Regions from separate parts of the Colwellia sp. BRX8-9 genome, predicted to be linked through region 4. Evidence: predicted binding sites of a transcription regulator. Region 4 holds the regulator's gene; each other region holds the start of a gene.
The links. Region 4 encodes sigma-54, which starts transcription at its own class of promoters, with help from an activator protein. Its sites were predicted from a motif close to GTTGGCACGNNNNTNGNNT; they were not measured.
Positions count from the first base shown of each region.

Region 1: the regulator sigma-54 is predicted to act here: its motif matches at 2,371-2,389, upstream of H4J70_RS18180 (DUF2884 family protein).
Region 2: the regulator sigma-54 is predicted to act here: its motif matches at 2,672-2,690, upstream of glnA (glutamate--ammonia ligase).
Region 3: the regulator sigma-54 is predicted to act here: its motif matches at 1,441-1,459, upstream of flgF (flagellar basal-body rod protein FlgF).

Region 1 covers NZ_JACGVN010000029.1:30,109-35,289, forward strand. The annotation lists gene H4J70_RS18165 (RNA methyltransferase) at 1-543, shown strand, start outside; gene H4J70_RS18170 (cold-shock protein) at 826-1,032, shown strand; gene zapE (cell division protein ZapE) at 1,152-2,276, shown strand; gene H4J70_RS18180 (DUF2884 family protein) at 2,442-3,251, shown strand; gene H4J70_RS18185 (EAL and HDOD domain-containing protein) at 3,380-4,606, opposite strand; gene putP (sodium/proline symporter PutP) at 4,862-5,181, shown strand, end outside.
Region 2 covers NZ_JACGVN010000002.1:13,407-18,587, reverse strand. The annotation lists gene H4J70_RS01750 (hypothetical protein) at 1-49, opposite strand, end outside; gene H4J70_RS01745 (hypothetical protein) at 99-278, opposite strand; gene typA (translational GTPase TypA) at 591-2,405, opposite strand; gene glnA (glutamate--ammonia ligase) at 2,748-4,154, shown strand; gene H4J70_RS01730 (DUF4124 domain-containing protein) at 4,267-4,788, shown strand; gene glnL (nitrogen regulation protein NR(II)) at 4,865-5,181, shown strand, end outside.
Region 3 covers NZ_JACGVN010000004.1:75,235-80,415, reverse strand. The annotation lists gene flgE (flagellar hook protein FlgE) at 1-1,162, shown strand, start outside; gene flgF (flagellar basal-body rod protein FlgF) at 1,494-2,237, shown strand; gene flgG (flagellar basal-body rod protein FlgG) at 2,266-3,054, shown strand; gene flgH (flagellar basal body L-ring protein FlgH) at 3,071-3,754, shown strand; gene H4J70_RS04575 (flagellar basal body P-ring protein FlgI) at 3,790-4,914, shown strand; gene flgJ (flagellar assembly peptidoglycan hydrolase FlgJ) at 4,930-5,181, shown strand, end outside.
Region 4 covers NZ_JACGVN010000002.1:169,490-174,670, reverse strand. The annotation lists gene kdsC (3-deoxy-manno-octulosonate-8-phosphatase KdsC) at 1-198, shown strand, start outside; gene lptC (LPS export ABC transporter periplasmic protein LptC) at 195-761, shown strand; gene lptA (lipopolysaccharide transport periplasmic protein LptA) at 742-1,284, shown strand; gene lptB (LPS export ABC transporter ATP-binding protein) at 1,281-2,012, shown strand; gene H4J70_RS02475 (RNA polymerase factor sigma-54) at 2,092-3,600, shown strand; gene hpf (ribosome hibernation promoting factor) at 3,624-3,911, shown strand; gene ptsN (PTS IIA-like nitrogen regulatory protein PtsN) at 3,957-4,412, shown strand; gene rapZ (RNase adapter RapZ) at 4,444-5,181, shown strand, end outside.

The sequences.
Region 1 (5,181 bases), on a different contig from region 4:
AAAAAGATAAAAGTACCGTTAAAACATAAAAACGCTGAATCAGCTGAGATAACCTTAGGTTTAACCGATCCTAAAAGCCCAAGTAATGTCGGTGCTGTAATGCGCGCAGCAGGATGTTATCAAGTTGATAGCGTACTATACAGTGGTGTTAGGTATGCAAGAGCCGCGAAATTTCATACCGATACACAAAGTGCCAGTAAAAAAATACCTTTAATTGGTGTTGAATCTTTGGTGGAAAGTTTACCCGAAGGGAGCAAGCTAATATGTGTTGATTTAATTGAAGGAGCGGTGCCATTGCCGGCCTTCATTCACCCTAAAAATGCTATGTATGTGTTTGGCCCTGAAGATGGCACTATTAGTCAGGCTGTTATCGATAAAGCTGATGCTGTGGTATATATTCCAACGAATGGTTGTATGAATTTGGCAGCTACAGTAAATGTTTTACTTTATGACCGCTTAGCAAAGTCTGCAATAGCTATTGGTGACGATGAACTTATCCGAAAAAGTAGAGACACAAATAATACGGTAAAAGTGAAACAGTAAAGTGGCTTGTTGATAGTGTTAACCTAACGGTTTGTTCATAAAACAAACAAAAGAATTAATAAAGTCGATAAAAAACTTGACTCTTTCTGTCAACGATATACAATGCACGCAGCTAGAAAGTACTACCTATATTTATGTACCAAGTTTCGAAGTTATGTTAGTAGCTCGTCCTGTTTAATAAGTCATAGCAACACTCTCAGCATCATCGTTTTAGTGAATTAAATTTATTTAATGGCTAAAACAAAATTAAGATTAATTATATTAAACAAATAGGATACTATTATGTCTACAACTACTGGTACAGTAAAATGGTTCAACGAGTCTAAAGGTTTTGGTTTCATCGAGCAAGAATCTGGTCCTGACGTTTTCGCACATTTTTCTGCAATCTCTGGCGACGGTTTCAAAACTCTAGCTGAAGGCCAAAAAGTACAGTTTACTGTAACTCAAGGTCAGAAAGGTCCTCAAGCTGAGAACATTCAAGCTCTTTAATTTTGTATCTTGAGCTAACTTAGGTTACCTCATACAAATAAATTGCTAAAAAGGGTAAGACTTATGTCTCACCCTTTTTTTGTGGGAAAAATTTAGTTTCAACGTTTAAAACTTAAGATATGCTTTCAGCTTACCAAGCTCTATCTACTTCGAATAATTTTAAATATGATTATGCACAAGTTAATGCCGTTGCCAAACTTGATGATCTTTCTGAACAAATCTATCAACATGAGCGTAAATCTTGGCTTGCTAAACGACTAAAAAAATCGTCTGCTATTCGTGGTATTTATCTTTATGGGAGAGTCGGTCGTGGTAAAACCATGCTTATGGATCTCTTCTTTCAAAATTTAGCCGTTACAGCTAAAAAACGTATTCACTTTCATCGCTTTATTGAAGAAGTACACCAACAATTAAATTTATGTACAGGACAAAGTGATCCATTAACGTTTATTGCTAAGCAATGGGCTAAAAAGATCAAAGTACTGTGTTTTGATGAGTTTTATGTTTCAGATATTGGTGACGCTATGTTACTTTCTGGCTTATTTCAGGCGTTCTTTCAACAAGATATTATTTTAATCGCTACCTCTAACTGTCGACCCGAAGAACTTTATCGTAATGGATTACAGCGCGAAAGATTTATGCCTACCATAGATTTAATTAACGATTATTGCCAAGTGTTATCGGTTGATGGTGCTGTAGATCATCGCTTAGACCGTTATGATGAAACCGCAATCGCATATCGTGACTATACTTACCCATTAAATAACAAAACGCTTAGACAAAGGTTTTTAGATATTACGGGTATTGTAGGCACTTCAGGTAATATAACCGTTAACCACCGTAAAATCCCTTTTCAAGCGAAAACAGATACTATTATACTTTTTGATTTTTATGCACTATGTTCTGGTCCTAGAAGTCAGCGAGACTACATTAGCCTAGCTGATGATTTTAAATTAGTATTGCTTGACCAAGTTCCTCAATTTGATGGAGAGCGCATAACGTCTGTTATATCAGGCGTAGAAGATGACTATCAACGCGACGGTAAATTGTTAAGCCAACTTCGCCACTTAGATGATGAAGCTCGGCGCTTTATTGCTGTTGTTGATGAATTTTATGATAGAAATATACGACTTATTATTAATGCTGAAGTTGATATTATTGAGCTTTACCAAGGACAGCAATTAAGTTTTGAGTTTGCTCGCTGCCAATCCCGTCTCATTGAAATGCAACAATTAGCATATTAGCCACAAATGTGTTTATTTCACTAATAAATGGTATTTAATTTTCATTTTATTTTGTGATTTTCTTGTATCTTATTGAATTTTATTGATTTTACTAGTTGGCACTAGTTTTGTAATGTCTATATTAAGTTAGGCATTATTTAATCGATAACAATCGAAGGGCATAATATGAAAACACTCATCGCAACAGCACTTATATTGGCAAGCAGCAGTACGTTCGCTTCCACCGCATCTTTTACAAATGACTCATGCAATGCAACAATATCTGGTGGCATTAAAATTACACCAACCGCCATTGAATTCTCTAAAAGTAAACTGCCACTCTATAAAATTGTTGATAATGAACGATTATATGTCAATGGTGTTCAAGTTGACTTAACAGATAATCAGCAATCCTTGGTTCATGATTACTCGTCTGGCATTAGGGCTGCAGTTCCACAAGTAAAAAGTGTTGCATTGGATGCTATTGATCTTGCGAATGACGGCATTAACTTAGCGTTTAATGAGTTACTAGGCCAAGATAATACGCTCAGTGCTGAAATTACTAGTCAACTTTCAGAGATACGTAAAGAAGTTGATCTGGGCTTAACCAGTGATAATGACATTTATTTTGATGAGGATGGTTTTTCAGGAGAAAACTTTTTCAACGAAGATTTTGAGCAACGTATTGAAAGTGCAATAGAAAAGACGGTGCAAAATTCGATTGGTAGTTTAATGATAGCGGTAGGGCAACAGATGCTTTTCTCTGGTGGCGATATGAACGCTTTTGAATCTCGTATGGAGGATTTCGGTGAAAAAATGGAAAACGAAATGGAATCTCGTGGTGAACAAATTAAAAAAAGTAGTGAAGTACTTTGTCAATCTGTTGTCGACATCGATGCACTTGAAGACAGGTTAACTAACGAAATAATAGTGTTAAAAGACTTTAATTTATTAACCACTACAGTTTCATCTAAAAACGCTAAAGAACTTATGTAATTTTAACTAAATACGGATAAACTTCTCTAGCGCCTATTATAGCATGGGTGTGTCTTTCTCTAATCATTGACAATAAACAAGTAAACAATTTTGTTACTTGTTTTTTGTCAATCGACCCATTAACTTAATTAACTGCCATTTGTCATCTGTGACTGCTCGTCAGCCCAAGAAAGTGCTTGGTTGTAATCTCTAATGACTTTTTCCTTTTCTATACCTAACTTCTTCATAACAATAGTGGTTTCATCCCATTGTGCATGTTCTATGTACTCTAATAACTGGATTAATTCAGCCAAGACACCTTTCTTAGTGAGTAAAGAAACCTTTATCTCTTGCGCAAGTGGTAACTTTTCTAAAACAGTTTCAAGTTTTTCATCTAAAATGGCATCAATTAATGATAATAAGCCCGTTAAGAAAGCAATAGATGAATCTATTGGAGCATTAATATCCTTTGAGACAAGTTCACAAAATTTAGCACGAGCCATCGCTGAATTAATTAACTCTGAAGGTTTGTCAGGGTTAACATTTATAGCAAACATCAAACCTAAAAATCGCTTTAATTCTTGTGACCCTAGTGTTACAAGTGCTTGTTTTATTGTTGATATTTCATTGCGTCTGCGAAATATTGCCGAGTTAACATATCTTAATAGTTTATAAGAAAGTGTTACATCGCGTTCAAAGACTGAAGTAATACTGATTAAATCTAATTCGGGTTTTGATGTTTCATAAAGTAACTCAGCCATGGCAATCTGTGATGGAGAGAGACTTTTAGTTTTTATCATCTCAGGCTTAGCAAAGAAAAAACCTTGGAATAGTTCAAAGCCTAATTCTAGTGCTTGATTATACTCGTCGTAAGTTTCAACTTTTTCTGCAAGCAATTTAATATCAGGGAAATTAGTAATCGCTTGTTTAACTTCTTTAATTTCTTCAATAGTGGATATTTGCCAATCTATTTTTATTATTTTGATATAAGGGAAAAAATGTATCCACACTTTTTTATGTTCATAATCATCTAGCGCTAATGTATAACCTTGTTCATAAAGGTCTTTGCAAATAGCTAATAGCTTTTTACCCGGCTTAACGGTTTCAAGAATTTCAACGACAACTTCATCAGTGGTCAGCATATTTGCGTAACCAAGACTTAATGTTTCAAGGGTAAAATTAATAAAGGCGGGCTTATTACCAGTAAATTCTCCTATACCTAAGTTAAATTTACTTGCTTCAATCATTTTTGTGGTGGCTTCATCGCCATCAATATCAGGAAAAACGTTGTCAATGCTGTCTCTAAATAGCAATTCATAGGCAAAAAGATTTTTGTCTTTATCTAGAATGGGTTGCCTGGCGGCATAAAAATACATAAAAGTTCCTGATCTTTTCGTAACTATATTGAATATATTTGAAAAAGGAGAAATTAGCATCAACTATTTTTATATATTAGTTACTGGCATAAAAACATTACATGGATAATACCTTTAATATAGTTGAAAAGAATAAAAGTATAGTAATAGCAAAATATCTAGTCATACTAGCTTATTCTATTTTTTGCTTAGTAACAGAACTTTTTAACATTTTTTTTACTTAGTAAAAATATAATACTACTTTCGGAGGTTAATTTGGCATTTGGTACATTATTTTCTTTAGGTTTATATTTTATTGTTATGATCGGTATAGGTTTATATGCCTTTAAAAAATCGACCAGTGACGCAGCAGGTTATATGCTAGGAGGGCGTAATCTAAGTCCTTCAGTGACGGCTCTTTCCGCTGGGGCTTCTGACATGAGTGGTTGGATGCTAATGGGCATACCAGGTGCTATGTATGTGACAGGTTTAAGCAGTATTTGGATCGCCGTAGGTTTAGTAATTGGTGCTTATTTTAATTATTTAATTGTTGCGCCTCGTTTGAGAACTTATACCGAAGTAGCAAATGATTCGAT
Region 2 (5,181 bases), 160 kb from region 4:
CAAAAAGTTGACTTAATCGTTGTAACACTTTGAGTTGCTCTGGAGACATTTCGAAATTCCCTTTCTTAATAATATTCTTTAAAGATACCGCTTGGTCGTTATGAAGCCGTGGCATGTTGGTGGTAAATAGCGACTTGTACCGGCAAAACTATTTCCCTGCCATCATCGATGTACTCTTGATAAAGGACTTTTAACTCTCTGCGTTCGATAACGTTAGCTTTATCAGCAACAGCTTTTTCAAATAGATCATTTAAACGAGTTAATTTTCTCTGCTCCATAATAAGTTTGCTCCCTGCACCGTTACTTTCAAAGTTCACATGCAACTAATCGTATCACTAAAACTAATATTCACCAGTGAGGTGTAATGATTAGCGTCAACTCAACATTTAGACATAACTGACTCACTTAATTAATTTTCATTAAAAAACAATAGATTAAAACACAGTCATCCACTTTATTAACCGTGTATTGTGTTACTTCCTATATATTTTTAAGACATGTCTTACGCAATATTACGTTTAGGCTTACTCAAATTTACTGACAAAAAAACCAGCCGAAGCTGGTTTTTATCAATCGTCTAGATAAGAGGCTTATTTAGGACGAGTATCACGCTTACGTTCATTTTCTTTTAAAAGCTTTTTACGAATACGAATGCTCAGTGGTGTAACTTCAACTAGCTCATCGTTATCAATAAACTCAAGCGCTTGTTCAAGTGACATAACGATAGGCGGTGTTAACGTTTGTGCTTCATCAGTACCTGATGAACGAACGTTAGTTAACTGCTTACCTTTAAGAGCGTTTACTGTTAAATCGTTGTCGCGGCTATGAATACCAATAACTTGACCTTCATAAATATCAACACCGTGTCCGATCAACATACGACCACGTGATTGTAAGTTGAATATTGCATTCGTTAATGCTTTACCTGTTGCATTACCGATCATTACACCATTTTTACGCTGGCCAATATCGCCACCTTTATGAGGTCCGTATTCAAAAAATGTATGATAAATTAAGCCAGAACCTGACGTTAATGTCATGAATTCAGTTTGGAAACCGATCAAACCACGACTTGGCATGATGAAGTCCATACGAATACGACCCGTTCCATCAGGTGCCATATCTGTTAATTCAGCTTTACGAACACCCATTCTTTCCATGATAGGTCCTTGATGCTGCTCTTCAACATCAATAGTCACGTTTTCATAAGGTTCTTGTATTTGACCATCAATTTCACGAATAATAACTTCAGGACGTGATACCGCTAACTCAAAACCTTCGCGACGCATGTTTTCGATTAAAATGCCTAAGTGAAGCTCACCACGACCTGATACTTTAAATTTATCAGCATCAGGAAGTTGCTCAACACGTAAAGCAACGTTGTGAATTAATTCTTTGTCTAAACGGTCTTTGATGTTACGTGAAGTAACATACTTACCTTCTTTACCACAAAATGGTGAAGTGTTTACTTGGAAAGTCATATTGATAGTAGGTTCATCAACAGATAATGCTGGTAAGCCTTCAACTTCTGTAGGACAACAAACCGTATCTGATATTTTTAACTCGCCTAAACCAGTAATAGCAATAATATCGCCAGCAAAACCTTCTTCGATATCAAGTCTTTCTAGACCTAAGTAACCAAATACTTTACCAACTTTAGCGTTATGGATCTTGCCAGTTGCTAATTTAATCGTTACTTGTTGGTTTGGTTTAACAGAACCACGAGTAATACGGCCAACGCCAATTACACCTAAGTAAGAGCTGTAATCAAGTTGAGATATTTGCATTTGGAATGGACCATCTGGATCCGCTGTTGGTGCAGGCACTTCTTTAAGAATAGTATCAAATAAAGGAGTCATGTCTGTGCCGGTTACGCCTTCTTCAAGCGAAGCCCAACCATTGATTGCTGAAGCGTAAACAACTTTAAAGTCAAGCTGTTCATCTGTAGCGCCAAGGTTGTCAAACAATTCAAAAACTTGGTCCATAACCCAATCAGGACGAGAACCAGGCTTATCAACTTTATTAATAACAAGGATTGGCTTTAAACCTTGAGCAAACGCTTTTTTCGTTACGAAACGCGTTTGTGGCATAGGGCCTTCTTGTGCATCAACAATAAGTAAAACCGAATCTACCATTGACATAACACGCTCAACTTCACCACCGAAATCAGCATGGCCAGGAGTATCTACGATGTTTACACGGTAACCGTTCCAGTTAATAGCCGTATTTTTAGCTAAGATTGTGATACCACGTTCTTTTTCGATATCATTCGAATCCATCGTGCGCTCTTCAAGACCGCCGCGGGCATCAAGGGTACCTGATTGTTCTAATAATTTATCAACCAAAGTTGTTTTACCATGATCAACGTGGGCTATGATGGCAACATTACGTAATTTATCTAACACGGGTTTTACTCACTTCTTGCAAGACTTTTTCATCAAAAGAATATAGGGCTATAATTGGGCGCGAATTATACAGCAACGAAGTCAACAAAGACAGCAACAAATATTTCAGCTCCTATTAAATTCTCCATACACGAATCGTAATGCCCTGTTATACTCTTAAGCACCAACAACCAGCAGGCGCACCAATTTAGCGCAGCTCACGCACAGTAGTGGTGCAAGCAGGCTTTAGTAAATAAGTTAACACCTTATATATAAAGGCTTTATCTATTGGCATGAATTTCGCTTTATGCCCATCATGCGAAATGCAAACGTATTTTATTTTAATGACACTGGAGACTTTACATGTCACAAGCCGTATTAGATTTAATCAAAGACAACGATGTTAAATTTGTAGACCTACGTTTTACTGATTCAAAAGGTAAAGAGCAACACGTTTCAATTCCTTATCACCAAGTAAATGAAGACTTTTTTGAAGACGGTAAAATGTTTGATGGTTCTTCTATTGAAGGTTGGAAAGGTATTAATGAATCTGACATGGTAATGATGCCTGATGCTGATTCAGCGGTATTAGATCCTTTTACAGATGCAGTAACATTAAATATTCGTTGTGATATTTTAGAACCAAGTACAATGCAAGGTTACAGCCGTGATCCTCGTTCAGTTGCTAAACGCGCTGAAGAGTACTTACGTAGCACAGGTATCGCTGATACTGTATTAATTGGTCCTGAGCCAGAATTCTTCTTATTTGATGATGTACGCTTTAGTACTGATATGAGTGGTTCTTTCTATAAAATTGATGATAAAGAAGCCGCTTGGAATTCAGGTACTGAATACGAAGAAGGCAATATGGGTCACCGTCCAGGCGTTAAAGGCGGTTACTTCCCAACATCTCCTGTAGATTCATCACAAGATATTCGTTCAGCCATGTGTTTAGTTATGGAAGAAATGGGCTTAGTTGTTGAAGCGCATCACCATGAAGTAGCAACGGCTGGTCAAAACGAAATTGCATGTCGCTTCAATACCTTAGTTAAAAAAGCTGATGAAGTTCAAATATACAAGTATGTTGTTCATAACGTTGCTCACGCTTACGGTAAAACAGCGACTTTTATGCCTAAGCCATTAGTTGGCGACAACGGCTCTGGTATGCATGTTCATCAATCACTTGCTAAAGACGGTGTTAACTTATTCGCTGGTGATAAATACGGCGGCTTATCTGAAATGGCGCTTTATTATATTGGCGGTATTATTAAGCATGCTAAAGCATTGAATGCTTTTACTAACCCAGCTACTAACTCTTACAAACGTTTAGTTCCACATTTTGAAGCGCCAGTAATGCTTGCATATTCTGCACGTAACCGCTCTGCATCAATTCGTATACCGATTGTTCCATCACCAAAAGCAATGCGTATTGAAGCTCGCTTCCCTGATCCAGCAGCAAACCCATATTTAGCTTTTACTGCTTTATTAATGGCTGGTCTTGATGGTATTAAAAACAAAATTCATCCTGGTGATGCGATGGATAAAGATTTATACGATTTACCAGCAGAAGAAGCTGCAGCTATTCCACAAGTAGCAACATCACTTGAAGATGCTTTACAAAGCTTAGAAGCCGATTATGAGTTCTTAATCGCTGGTGGTGTTATGGATAAAGATATGATTGATGCATACATTGCTATTAAACGTGCTGAATCACAACGTGTAAACATGACAACTCATCCACTAGAGTTTGAATTATATTACAGCGTATAATCTCGACTATATGATTAAATGAAAAAAAAGCTCACTTCGGTGAGCTTTTTTGTGGCAAATAGACGATTAATTATATAAGTTTAAGGTAAGTATCTTAAGTTGAGCTAAATTTTTGCGTTATTCTTTATTGTTATTAACTTTAATTATCACATTACTTAGTTGTAATACCTTTGCGACGGCAACCAAAATTTATGTTTGGAGAAGTGATGATGGTATCTTAGTTTTTTCTGACAGCCCTCAAACTGGTGCGGAAGAAGTTGAAATAAGAGAACCCAATACTGCCTCTTCTGTTGATACCTCAATGCTAGATTTAACACCAAAAATTATCAAAGATGATTACCAAGTTGAAATCAACCAACCTAAACAAAATGCCACGGTTAGAGACAACACTGGCTCTGTTTACATAGCAGGTAGTATCAAACCTATCTTTAAACAAGGCTTAGCTATTCAACTTTTTTTAGATGGTAAACCCCATCAACCTCCGCAATCTCACTCAATGTTTGTGCTACGAAATATAGATCGCGGCGAACATATCATAAAAATGCAATTACTTAATGAAAAAGGCAAGATAATTGCATCGTCAAAACCTATAACCTTTTATATGCATAGAGCATCGGTTAATAACGCAAATTAAGTAGCATTTGCTGCAACTTGCACCAAATGTAACTACATTACTATTTTGTCGCACTACATCAGTGCAAAAGGTTTTTATGTCTAGCAACAGCAGTAGAGATCAACAATTAAAATTTAGCTACCAACAAAAGCTGCCAAATCAGATGGTTACAGCACTTGTAGTGCTAGATAATAAATTAACGATTAAATATGTTAACCCTGCAGCAGAAGCGCTATTAGTTAAGAGTTTTAACAAGCTGTGCAACTTACCAATAACAACAGTCTTCTACAATTCTCCGATTAAAAAGGAACGTTTAGAGCAGCTGCTGACTTCAGGCCAAGAATTTAGTGACAGTGATGTCACCATTGAATTTTTTGATCACAGCCGTATTACCGTGGAAATAACAGCCTCGTC
Region 3 (5,181 bases), on a different contig from region 4:
GGGTAATGGTTTTTATGCAACAGTACCTGAACTTGACTCCTTAGAAACGTCATATACCCGAGCAGGTCAGTTTAAATTAAACGACAGTAACTTTGTTGTTAACTCTGCGGGTGAGCATTTATTAGGTTTCCCAGTTAACCCTGACGGCACCTCTGCGTCGGTAAGTTTAAGTACGGCAGAGCCTATTCGTATTCCTACGGCCTCTGGTGCTCCTCAAAAAACCAGTGAAGTAGATGTACGAATGAACTTACCTGCGGGTGATTCTTTCATTAGTAGTGCGCCAGGTAACTTTGATCCCGATGATCCTTTGACTTTTAACCATTCAACTTCAGTGACTATTTTTGATTCATTAGGTGATAGTCATATAATGACTTATTACTTTATTAAAGATAATCCTTCGTCTGATGCTAACGAGTGGATGATGTTTGCTGGCGTTGATGGCATACCGGTAGATTTAGCTGATCCAGGTGGACAGACAGATCCAGATCCAACGGCAGCTCCAGGAACGCCAATAACAAATCCACAAGGTGGCGGTAGTTCAGGTCCGTTATCAGCAAGTGGCGGTGTTACTGGCATGCGTATGTACTTTGATTCTTCAGGTGATTTTGTTGCACAATTACCTATGCCAGGTGACGGTGGTGCTATTACCGTGGCACTTGGAGCGACAATATTAGCCAATGGTGCTGATCCAACTCAAACCGTGAAAATTAATTTTAATCTAGACCCTCTTGGCCCTAATCCAAATGAACCTACGCAGTTTGCTTCAAACTTTGAAGTGACTTCGCTTGAGCAAGATGGCTTAGCGGTGGGGCGATTAACCGGTATAGATATTGGTAGTGATGGTTTAATTCGAGCGACTTACAGTAATGGTACCTCAGAACCATTATCACGCATTGCTTTAGTAAACTTTGCCAATGAACAGGGCTTAACGCAAATTGGTAATACTTCATGGAAAGAAAGTATTAGTTCCGGTGAAGCATTGGCTGGTGAGGCGGGTTCAGGTACTTTTGGTACTATTAATTCATCGGCATTAGAGCAATCAAACGTTAACTTAACCACAGAATTAATCGACTTAATTTCAGCACAACGAAATTTTCAGGCTAACTCTCGTGCACTAGAAGTTGATAACCAGCTAAACCAAACTATTCTACAGATTCGATAAATAAATTTTTAAAATAATCTAGTCTATGATAAATAAAAGAGATAAAACGTAAAATGTTTTATCTCTTTTTATGTTCAGGATGAACGGTATAGGTGCAGAGCGAAACATAGCCATTCTTAGGCATCCATGTCTTCATCGCATTAATACTTCTTTATGTGTCAATGCCCGAGCAGCTGATGGTCTTTATCAAACCACCTTTCTTTCAAAACCTCAGTCGGTTCCTTTTCGTTGACGATAAAACGATTATTTTTCCATCTTCCTTTTCCTGTTCTATTTCTTCTGGCACTGTTATTGCATTTCTCATTGTAAGATACAATTTTAGAGATCTGTTATGGACAAAATGCTTTATATCGCAATGAGCGGTGCGAAACAAAATATGCATTCGCTTGCCGTTAATGCTAACAACCTTGCTAACGCTAAGACTACGGGTTTTAAAGCCGATTTAGCACAGGCGCGTTCAATGCAAGCTTTTGGCGAAGGCTTGCCTTCTCGTGTGTTTGCCATGACAGAAAATGCCAGCCAAAACTTTGACAGTGGTTCTTTGATGCAAACTTCTAGAGATTTAGATCTTGCCATTCAAGGGCCGGGTTGGTTTGCTGTTCAAGCTGAAAATGGTACTGAAGGTTATACACGTGATGGCCAATTTAGACTCAACGAAGAAGGTGCTTTAGAAACCTCTAAAGGTGAGCTTGTCTTAGGAGATACTGGCCCGATATTTATACCTCTACCAGTCAATAATATTCATATCAGTAAAGATGGCACCATCATGGTTCAGCCTGAAGGAGCACCGAGTTCTCTTCAAGAAGAAGTGGGTCGTCTAAAAATGGTTAACCCGAGGGTGCAAGAGTTAGCAAAAGGTGCTGATGGCTTGTTTCGTCGAAAAGATGGACTAAATGAGAATGCTGACGTCAATGTCAAAGTCGAAAATGGCATGCTTGAAGCAAGTAACGTAAACCCTATTGGGGAGATGACCGCGATGATTTCTTTGCAACGTCAGTTTGAAATGCAATTAAAACTCATGAAAACAGCGGAAGAAGTTGATGCAAGTTCAGCATCTTTATTACGTGCTTTCTAATTTAAATAAATAATTTTTGAGGTGATTTATGAACCCAGCATTATGGATAAGTAAAACAGGGTTAGATGCGCAAACAAAAGATATTGCGGTAATTTCTAATAATTTAGCTAACGCCAGTACCATAGGTTTTAAGAAAAGTCGTGCCGTATTTGAAGATTTACTCTATCAAACGATTAATCAGCCAGGTGGTCGCTCTGCACAAGATACAGAGATGCCTTCAGGCTTAATGCTTGGCGCGGGTACAAAAGTGGTGGCTACGCAAAAAATTCATACCCAAGGTGATATGCAAACTACCGATAACGCTTTAGATCTAATGATCCAAGGTGAAGGTTTTTTTGAAGTGCAACTCCCTGACGGTACATCGTCATATTCAAGAAATGGTCAATTTACCATGGATGAAGAGGGCAATATGGTTACACCGGGCGCGGGTTATTTAATTCAACCACAAATAACTATTCCGCCTGATGCGTTAAGTATTATTGTTTCTCAAGATGGTGAAGTCTCTGTAACTCTTCAGGGGCAACCTGATCCTGCTGTTATCGGTCAAATTAATACAGTTAACTTTGTTAACCCGACTGGTTTGCAGCCAATAGGACAAAATTTATACATTCAAACAGCGGTTAGTGGTGCTCCACAAGAAGGGGTTCCAGGTTTAGAAGGTTTTGGCATGATAGTGCAAGGCGCGCTAGAAACCTCGAATGTAAATACCACCGAAGAACTTGTTAACTTGATTGAAAGTCAACGGGTATATGAAATGAACTCAAAAGTAATTTCAGCAGTTGATGAAATGCTTAGTTATATTAATCAGCAGTTATAGCGTTAAGGAATCTCTTATGAAAATTCACTTAGTCTTAGTTATCTTTTTTTTATCAATAACGGGTTGTGCCAGTGTTGAACAGGCAAAAACGTTACCTGACGATCCTGACTTTGCGCCGATTTTACCCGAAATGGAAGAAGCCTCTATTATCCCGACGGGTTCACTGTTTAGAGCTAACTACGTTAATAATATTTATTCTGACTCAAAAGCTCATCGTGTTGGTGACATTATTTCAGTGACGTTAAGTGAAAGTACACAAGCACAGAAAAATGCTAAAACAGAGTTGAGTAAAGAAAATAGTGCCAGTTTAGATCCTATTATTGGTTTAGGCGGCGCTGCAGTAAACTTTAAAAATAATGCCATTCAATTTGGCTATAACCAAGGCTCTGACTTTAGTGGTGATTCAAAGTCTAACCAAGGTAATAGCTTAAACGGTCATATTTCTGTACATGTTTTGCGTGTTTTGCCCAATGGCAATTTGATGATCCGTGGTGAAAAATGGATGACTTTAAATAATGGTGACGAATTTATTCGCTTAACCGGTGTTATTCGCGCACAAGATATTAGCTCTAGTAATACCATTGTTTCTGGAAAAATCGCTAATGCGCGCATTGAATATGCAGGTACTGGGACTTTTGCTGACGTACAAGAACAAGGTTGGTTATCGAGTTTCTTTACTAGCTCTTGGTGGCCCCTGTAGGGTTAATTGAACATAAACTTTCAATAGGTATTATTATGAACACTTTTTTCACAAGTATGAAAGTTACTGTCTTGGTGCTAACATTTTTGTTTAGTTCGATGAGCTCTGCACAGCGAATTAAAGATTTAGCCGATGTTGCTGGTGTCCGAAGTAATCAATTGATAGGTTATGGTTTAGTGGTGGGTTTACCTGGCACAGGCGAACAAAGTCCATTTACCGAACAAAGTTTCAAAACCATGCTAAGTAATTTTGGTATTACTATGCCGGCTAATTTAAAACCAAAAATTAAAAATGTTGCTGCGGTTGCTGTTCATGCTGAGTTACCCGCATTTACTAAACCCGGACAAAGAATTGATATTACAGTTTCTTCAATGGGCAGTGCGCAAAGCTTACGTGGTGGAACATTAATACAAACTATTCTCATGGGTATTGATGGTAATGCTTATGCCGTTGCTCAAGGCAGTTTAGTCGTTAGCGGTTTAGGTGCTGAAGGTTTAGATGGCTCAAAAGTTATTGTTAATACACCAACCGTAGGCCGTATTGCTAATGGTGCTATGGTTGAACGTGAAGTTATTTCACCATTTACTTCTGGCGATTATATTACCTTTAATCTTAGAGATTCTGATTTCAGTAGTGCGAGAAGTTTAGAGCGAGTCATTAATAGCGAGTTTGCTAACATTAACGACCCCGCCACTTTTATTGCTCGCGCTATTGATGCAACCTCTATTCAAGTCAATGCACCGAGAGATGCGAGCCAACGAGTCAGCTTTTTGGCTGCCTTAGAAAATTTAGAATTTGAACCTTCACGTCCGGCGGCGAAAGTTATTGTTAACTCCCGTACTGGTACCATCGTGATCGGCTCTGATGTGCGCTTATTGCCTGCCGCCATTACTCATGGTGGTATTACGGTAACGATTAATGAAACACGAGATGTCTCTCAGCCTAATGCTTTTGCTGATGGTAATACGGCGGTAACGAATCAATCTATTGTTAACGTTAATAAAGATGATAACCGGATGTTTGTTTTTGATCCGGGGGTAAGCTTAGACACACTCGTTCGAGCGATTAATGAAATTGGTGCGGGCCCTGGTGATGTTATGGCAATTCTTGAAGCGCTATCACAAGCGGGTGCATTACGAGGAGAATTGATCATTATTTAATGATCAATAAAGCTTATGATTACACCGAATCAATCATCACTAACTTCATTGGCACCGCAGGCATCTGTGACCGCTAATTCTCAGAATTTTTTAGACATCAATGGCTTGAATTCTATTCGCCAACAGTCTAAAGAAACTGATAAAGGCTCAAAAGATGCGGCTTTACAAACAGCGGCCAAGCAGTTTGAAGCGATTTTTATGCAAATGCTGATGAAAAGTATGCGTAAAGCACAAGACGTTTTAGAGTCAGATAGTCCCTTTAATTCA
Region 4 (5,181 bases):
GGTGATGATATGCCTGATTATGAGTGTATCAACGCTGTAGGCTTGGGTATTGCTGTTAAAGATGCCCACCCAAGTATTTTATCTATCGCAAATTACACCACTTTTAACCATGGCGGTTTTGGTGCTGTTCGAGAAATATGCGATTTAATCATGCTTAGCCAAAACACCTTAGCAAATGCTTCGGGTGCGAGTATATGAATCGACTTTATAGTTTAACCTTGTTGTTTTTTCTAATTGCGGGAGGCGTTTACGGTATAATTGAATGGAGAAATTCCTCAGCACCACAATTACAAGCGATTGATAAGACGCTGACCCCTGATTTTATTGCCGAAAATTTACACAGTAATGTTTATAAACATCAAGGAAGCTTAGCTTATGTTGTTGATGCCCATCGTATGGAACATTACCCTGAGTTAAGTATTACCAACTTTGAGTTTCCTCAATACACACTTCATCCAAAAAATGATGCGCCCGCATGGAAAATATCTGCCAATGAAGGCATATTATACAATAACAACCGGGTAAAATTAGCAAAGCATGTCCGCCTGTTAGCAACAGATCCCGATAGCTTATTACAAGAAGTTCAAGGAAAATACTTTGAACTTGATCTAAAAACTAACATCATAAGTTCAGAACAAGAAATTAAAATTATCGGTAAAGGATTTACCATCGATGGTAAAGGTTTAATTGTCGACTTAAACACCAACCAAATGACACTAACTAAACATGTGAAATCAATTTATGAAATTGTTAAAAAATAGCCTACTGTGCTTATTGTTATCAACTCCGCTATTTTCGTCAGCTTTCGCTGAAAAATTTGATATAAAACAAAAGATTGAAATTAACGCTTCAAGACAAGCCGTTGATCTTAAAAATAAAATATTCAGCTATATTGATAACGTGGTGATCACTCAAGGTTCATTAGTTATACGTGCTGATTTAGTACAAGTGCTGACTCAATCTGGCAGTGAAGAAAAAACCTATATCGCTAAAGGGAAGCCAGCAACCTTTAAACAAACCTTAGCCGATGGCACTCCTCTTAGCTTACAAGCAGACGAAATAAGATATGAGCCCGCAAATAATTTAGTGATAATTTCAGGAAATGCGTTATTACAGCAAGAAGGTAGTGAGGTTAGTGGCAGTAGAATTACTTACAATATTGCCACTCAGTATGTTAATGCTGAAAGTAAATCTAACGAACGCACTAAAACGATTTTTCAGCCGAAAGAAAAAATTAAAGCGACAACCACAGACGCGAAAACTCAGGAAAAAATTAATTTATGAGCACTAGCACCCTAATGGCAAAAGGCCTTGCCAAAGCCTATAAAGGCAGAAAAGTGGTTAAAAATGTCAGTATGCAAGTTTCAGCAGGACAAATAGTCGGTTTACTGGGCCCAAATGGTGCCGGAAAAACAACTTCTTTTTATATGATTGTGGGGTTAGTTGAAAGTGATAGTGGCGATATTATCTTAAATGACGAAAACCTGACGTTAGCGCCTATGCATGAGCGTGCGAGAAAAGGCATCGGATATTTACCACAAGAAGCCTCTATTTTTCGAAAACTCAGTGTTTACGACAATATTATGGCTATTTTACAAACACGAAAAGAATTATCAGATGCTGAACGCGAAGAAAAATTAGAACATCTTGTTGAAGAATTCAACATAGGTCATATCAAAGATAATTTAGGCATGAGCTTATCTGGTGGTGAACGCCGCCGAGTAGAAATTGCTCGCGCATTAGCTGCTGAACCAAAATTTATTTTATTAGATGAACCTTTTGCTGGTGTTGACCCAATTTCAGTAGGTGATATTAAAAAAATTATTCTACACTTAAAAGAACGTGGCATTGGTGTGTTGATCACTGATCACAATGTACGTGAAACTCTCGATGTATGTGAACATGCGTATATTGTTAGTCATGGTGAACTTATTGCAGAAGGTACTGCAGATCAAATTCTTGCAAATCAACACGTAAGAGATGTATACCTTGGTGAACAATTCACGCTATAGTAGTCAGTAAATGAATAGTATCTTCGTATGAAAAAAACGAAAATATCCCATTAAAAATAATAGGAAGTTAATGACCTAAATGCGCCCTACTCTACAACTCCGCATAGGACAACAATTAACCATGACGCCACAATTGCAGCAAGCAATCAAATTGCTGCAACTGTCTACGTTAGAGCTTCAACAAGAAATTCAGGAAGCCTTAGAAAGTAATCCATTATTAGAAATGGATGAGTCTTCAAATAATCCCGAAGATAAAAGTACTGACAACCTTGAAGAAGCTCACACTGCCGGTAATGGTGACGTTAAAGAAGCCCCTGCTTCTGATGGTAGCGAAGACGCTACGCCTACCATTGATGAAATCACCACCACTGAAGCCATGGACAAGAACGATATCCCTGAAGAATTAAACATGGATACCACTTGGGATGATAACTACACGGCCGGTGCAGCAAGTTCAAGCTCAGGCCCAGCTTCAGAAGATTATACTTACCAAGGCGAGACTCAAGACTCCATTCAAGATCATTTGCGCTGGCAAATGGAATTAAGCCCTTTTACCGAAACAGACCGCGCTATAGCGACAGCAATTATTGATGCTGTTGATGACGCCGGTTACTTAACGGTATCTAGTGAAGACATTTTAGAAAGTGTTGCCATTGAAGGAGTAGAGCTTGATGAAATTGAGGTGGTACTAAAACGTATTAACCTCTTTGATCCTGTCGGTGTCGCTGCTCGTTCTATTTCAGAATGTTTAATCATTCAACTTAATCAATTTGACCCCGCTACACCTTGGTTAGCAGAAAGTAAGTTAGTTTTGCGTGACCATATTAATCTGCTGGGTAGCCGAGACTATCGTACATTAATGCGTAAAACTCGACTGAAAGAAGAGCAACTGCGCGAAGTGGTGCGTCTTATTCAATCACTTGATCCTAGACCCGGCGATAGTGTGATGAAGAGTGACGATCAGTATGTTATTCCTGATGTGTCTGTTGAAAAGAAAAATGGCCGTTGGGTGGTCGAATTAAACCCTGATACTGCGCCAAAACTTTCGGTGAATCAGCAATATGCTTCGATGTCACGTTCGATGAAGTCGACAGCGGACACACAATTTATTCGCTCAAATTTACAAGAAGCTAAATGGTTTATTAAAAGCTTAGAAAGCCGTAATGATACCTTATTAAAAGTGTCAAACTGTATTGTGCAACGTCAAATTGGCTTTTTTGAACATGGTAATGAAGCCATGCGTCCAATGGTTTTAAATGATATTGCCGAAGCTGTCGATATGCATGAATCAACCATTTCACGAGTGACGACACAAAAGTACATGCATACGCCACGTGGAATTTTCGAACTGAAGTTTTTCTTCTCAAGCCATGTTGGCACCGAAAGCGGTGGCGAATGCTCATCAACAGCTATTCGTGCATTAATCAAAAAATTTGTTGCTGCCGAAATCCCAGCAAAACCACTTAGTGATAGTAAAATGGCTGATTTATTAGCCGATCAAGGGATAAATGTAGCTCGACGCACCATAGCAAAATATCGAGAGTCACTTTCTATTCCACCTTCTAACCAACGAAAAAGTTTACTTTAACGAAAAGATGAGGAATTAAGCTTATGCAAATTAATCTTTCTGGCCACCATGTTGACATTACCGAAGCTTTACGAGAAAACGTCACGACTAAGATGGCAAAATTAAGCCGACATTTTGATCATATCAATAATGTTCATGTTGTTCTCACCGTTGAAAAATCAAATCAAATTGCTGAAGCGACTGTTCACGTTAGTGGCTCTGATTTACATGCAAAAGCTGAAAATGCTGACATGTATGCCTCTATTGATAGTCTTGTTGTTAAGCTTGACCGGCAAATATTGAAGTACAAAGGTAAAACGAATCAGCATTAATGCTGTTTATCGCCTGTTCACTCACCAAAGAATCTAAGTAGTATAATGAAGTTGCAAGATATCCTTACCCTTGATTGCACCCTGTGTGCGATTAAGGGTACAAGCAAAAAAAAACTCCTTGAAATAATTAGCACAACTGCGGCAAAAAAATTCGACAATATTGATACTCATCAATTATTCGAAAGCTTAATGGCGCGTGAAAAGGTTGGCTCTACCGGCATAGGAAATGGCATTGCGATTCCTCATGGTCGATTAACCAACACGTCACAAGTTATTGCTGTATTGCTGACCAGTGAACAAGCCGTTGAATTTGATGCGATAGACAACCGTGCTGTCGATATTATTATTGCGTTATTTGTCCCCGAAGAAAACTGCCAACAACATTTAGATACCTTACAAAGTATTGCGCAAATATTTAGTACTAAACAGTTCGCAAAGCAAGTAAGAAAATGCCAAAATTCGCAAGAGCTTTTTACTTTAATAAAGCATGCTAAACGTTAATAAAATCTAATAATAATCCAGGAAAACTCAAATGAAACTCTTGATAGTCAGTGGTCGCTCAGGGTCAGGTAAAAGTGTCGCCTTACGTGTACTCGAAGATTTAGGCTACTACTGTGTCGATAATATTCCGGTGAATTTATTGCCTGCATTAGCGCATACCGTTATTAATGATTACGACAAAGTAGCGGTTAGTTTAGATGTACGTAACTTACCCAATGATCCTAATGACGTTTCAGAAATATTAGATTATCTACCAAAAACAGTAAAACTCGATATTCTGTATTTAGATGCTGATGACTCTGATCTTATTCGACGTTTTAGTGAAACGCGTCGTTTACATCCTTTGATTAAACAAAATATCCCACTCGACCAAGCCATCTCTTTAGAGAAAAAGCTGCTTGAGCCTATTTCCACGCGTGCGGGTTTGTATATTAATACCAGCCAGTTATCACCTCATCAATTATCTGATTTAGTGCGTGAGCGAATTTTGGGCAAAACCTCGGCATCTATGGTGGTGGTGTTTGAATCTTTTGGCTTTAAACACGGTGTACCACAAGACGCAGATTATGTTTTTGATGCACGTTTTCTGCCTAACCCTTTTTGGGAAACAGACTTAAAAGGTTTTACCGGTTTAGATCAACCCGTGCGAGACTTTCTTGCTAGCCAACCGATTGTCACTAAATTTATCTGGCAAATTAACAGTTTTATGATGACATGGTTACCCCACTTAGAAAGAAACAATCGCAGCTATATTACTATCGCCATTGGT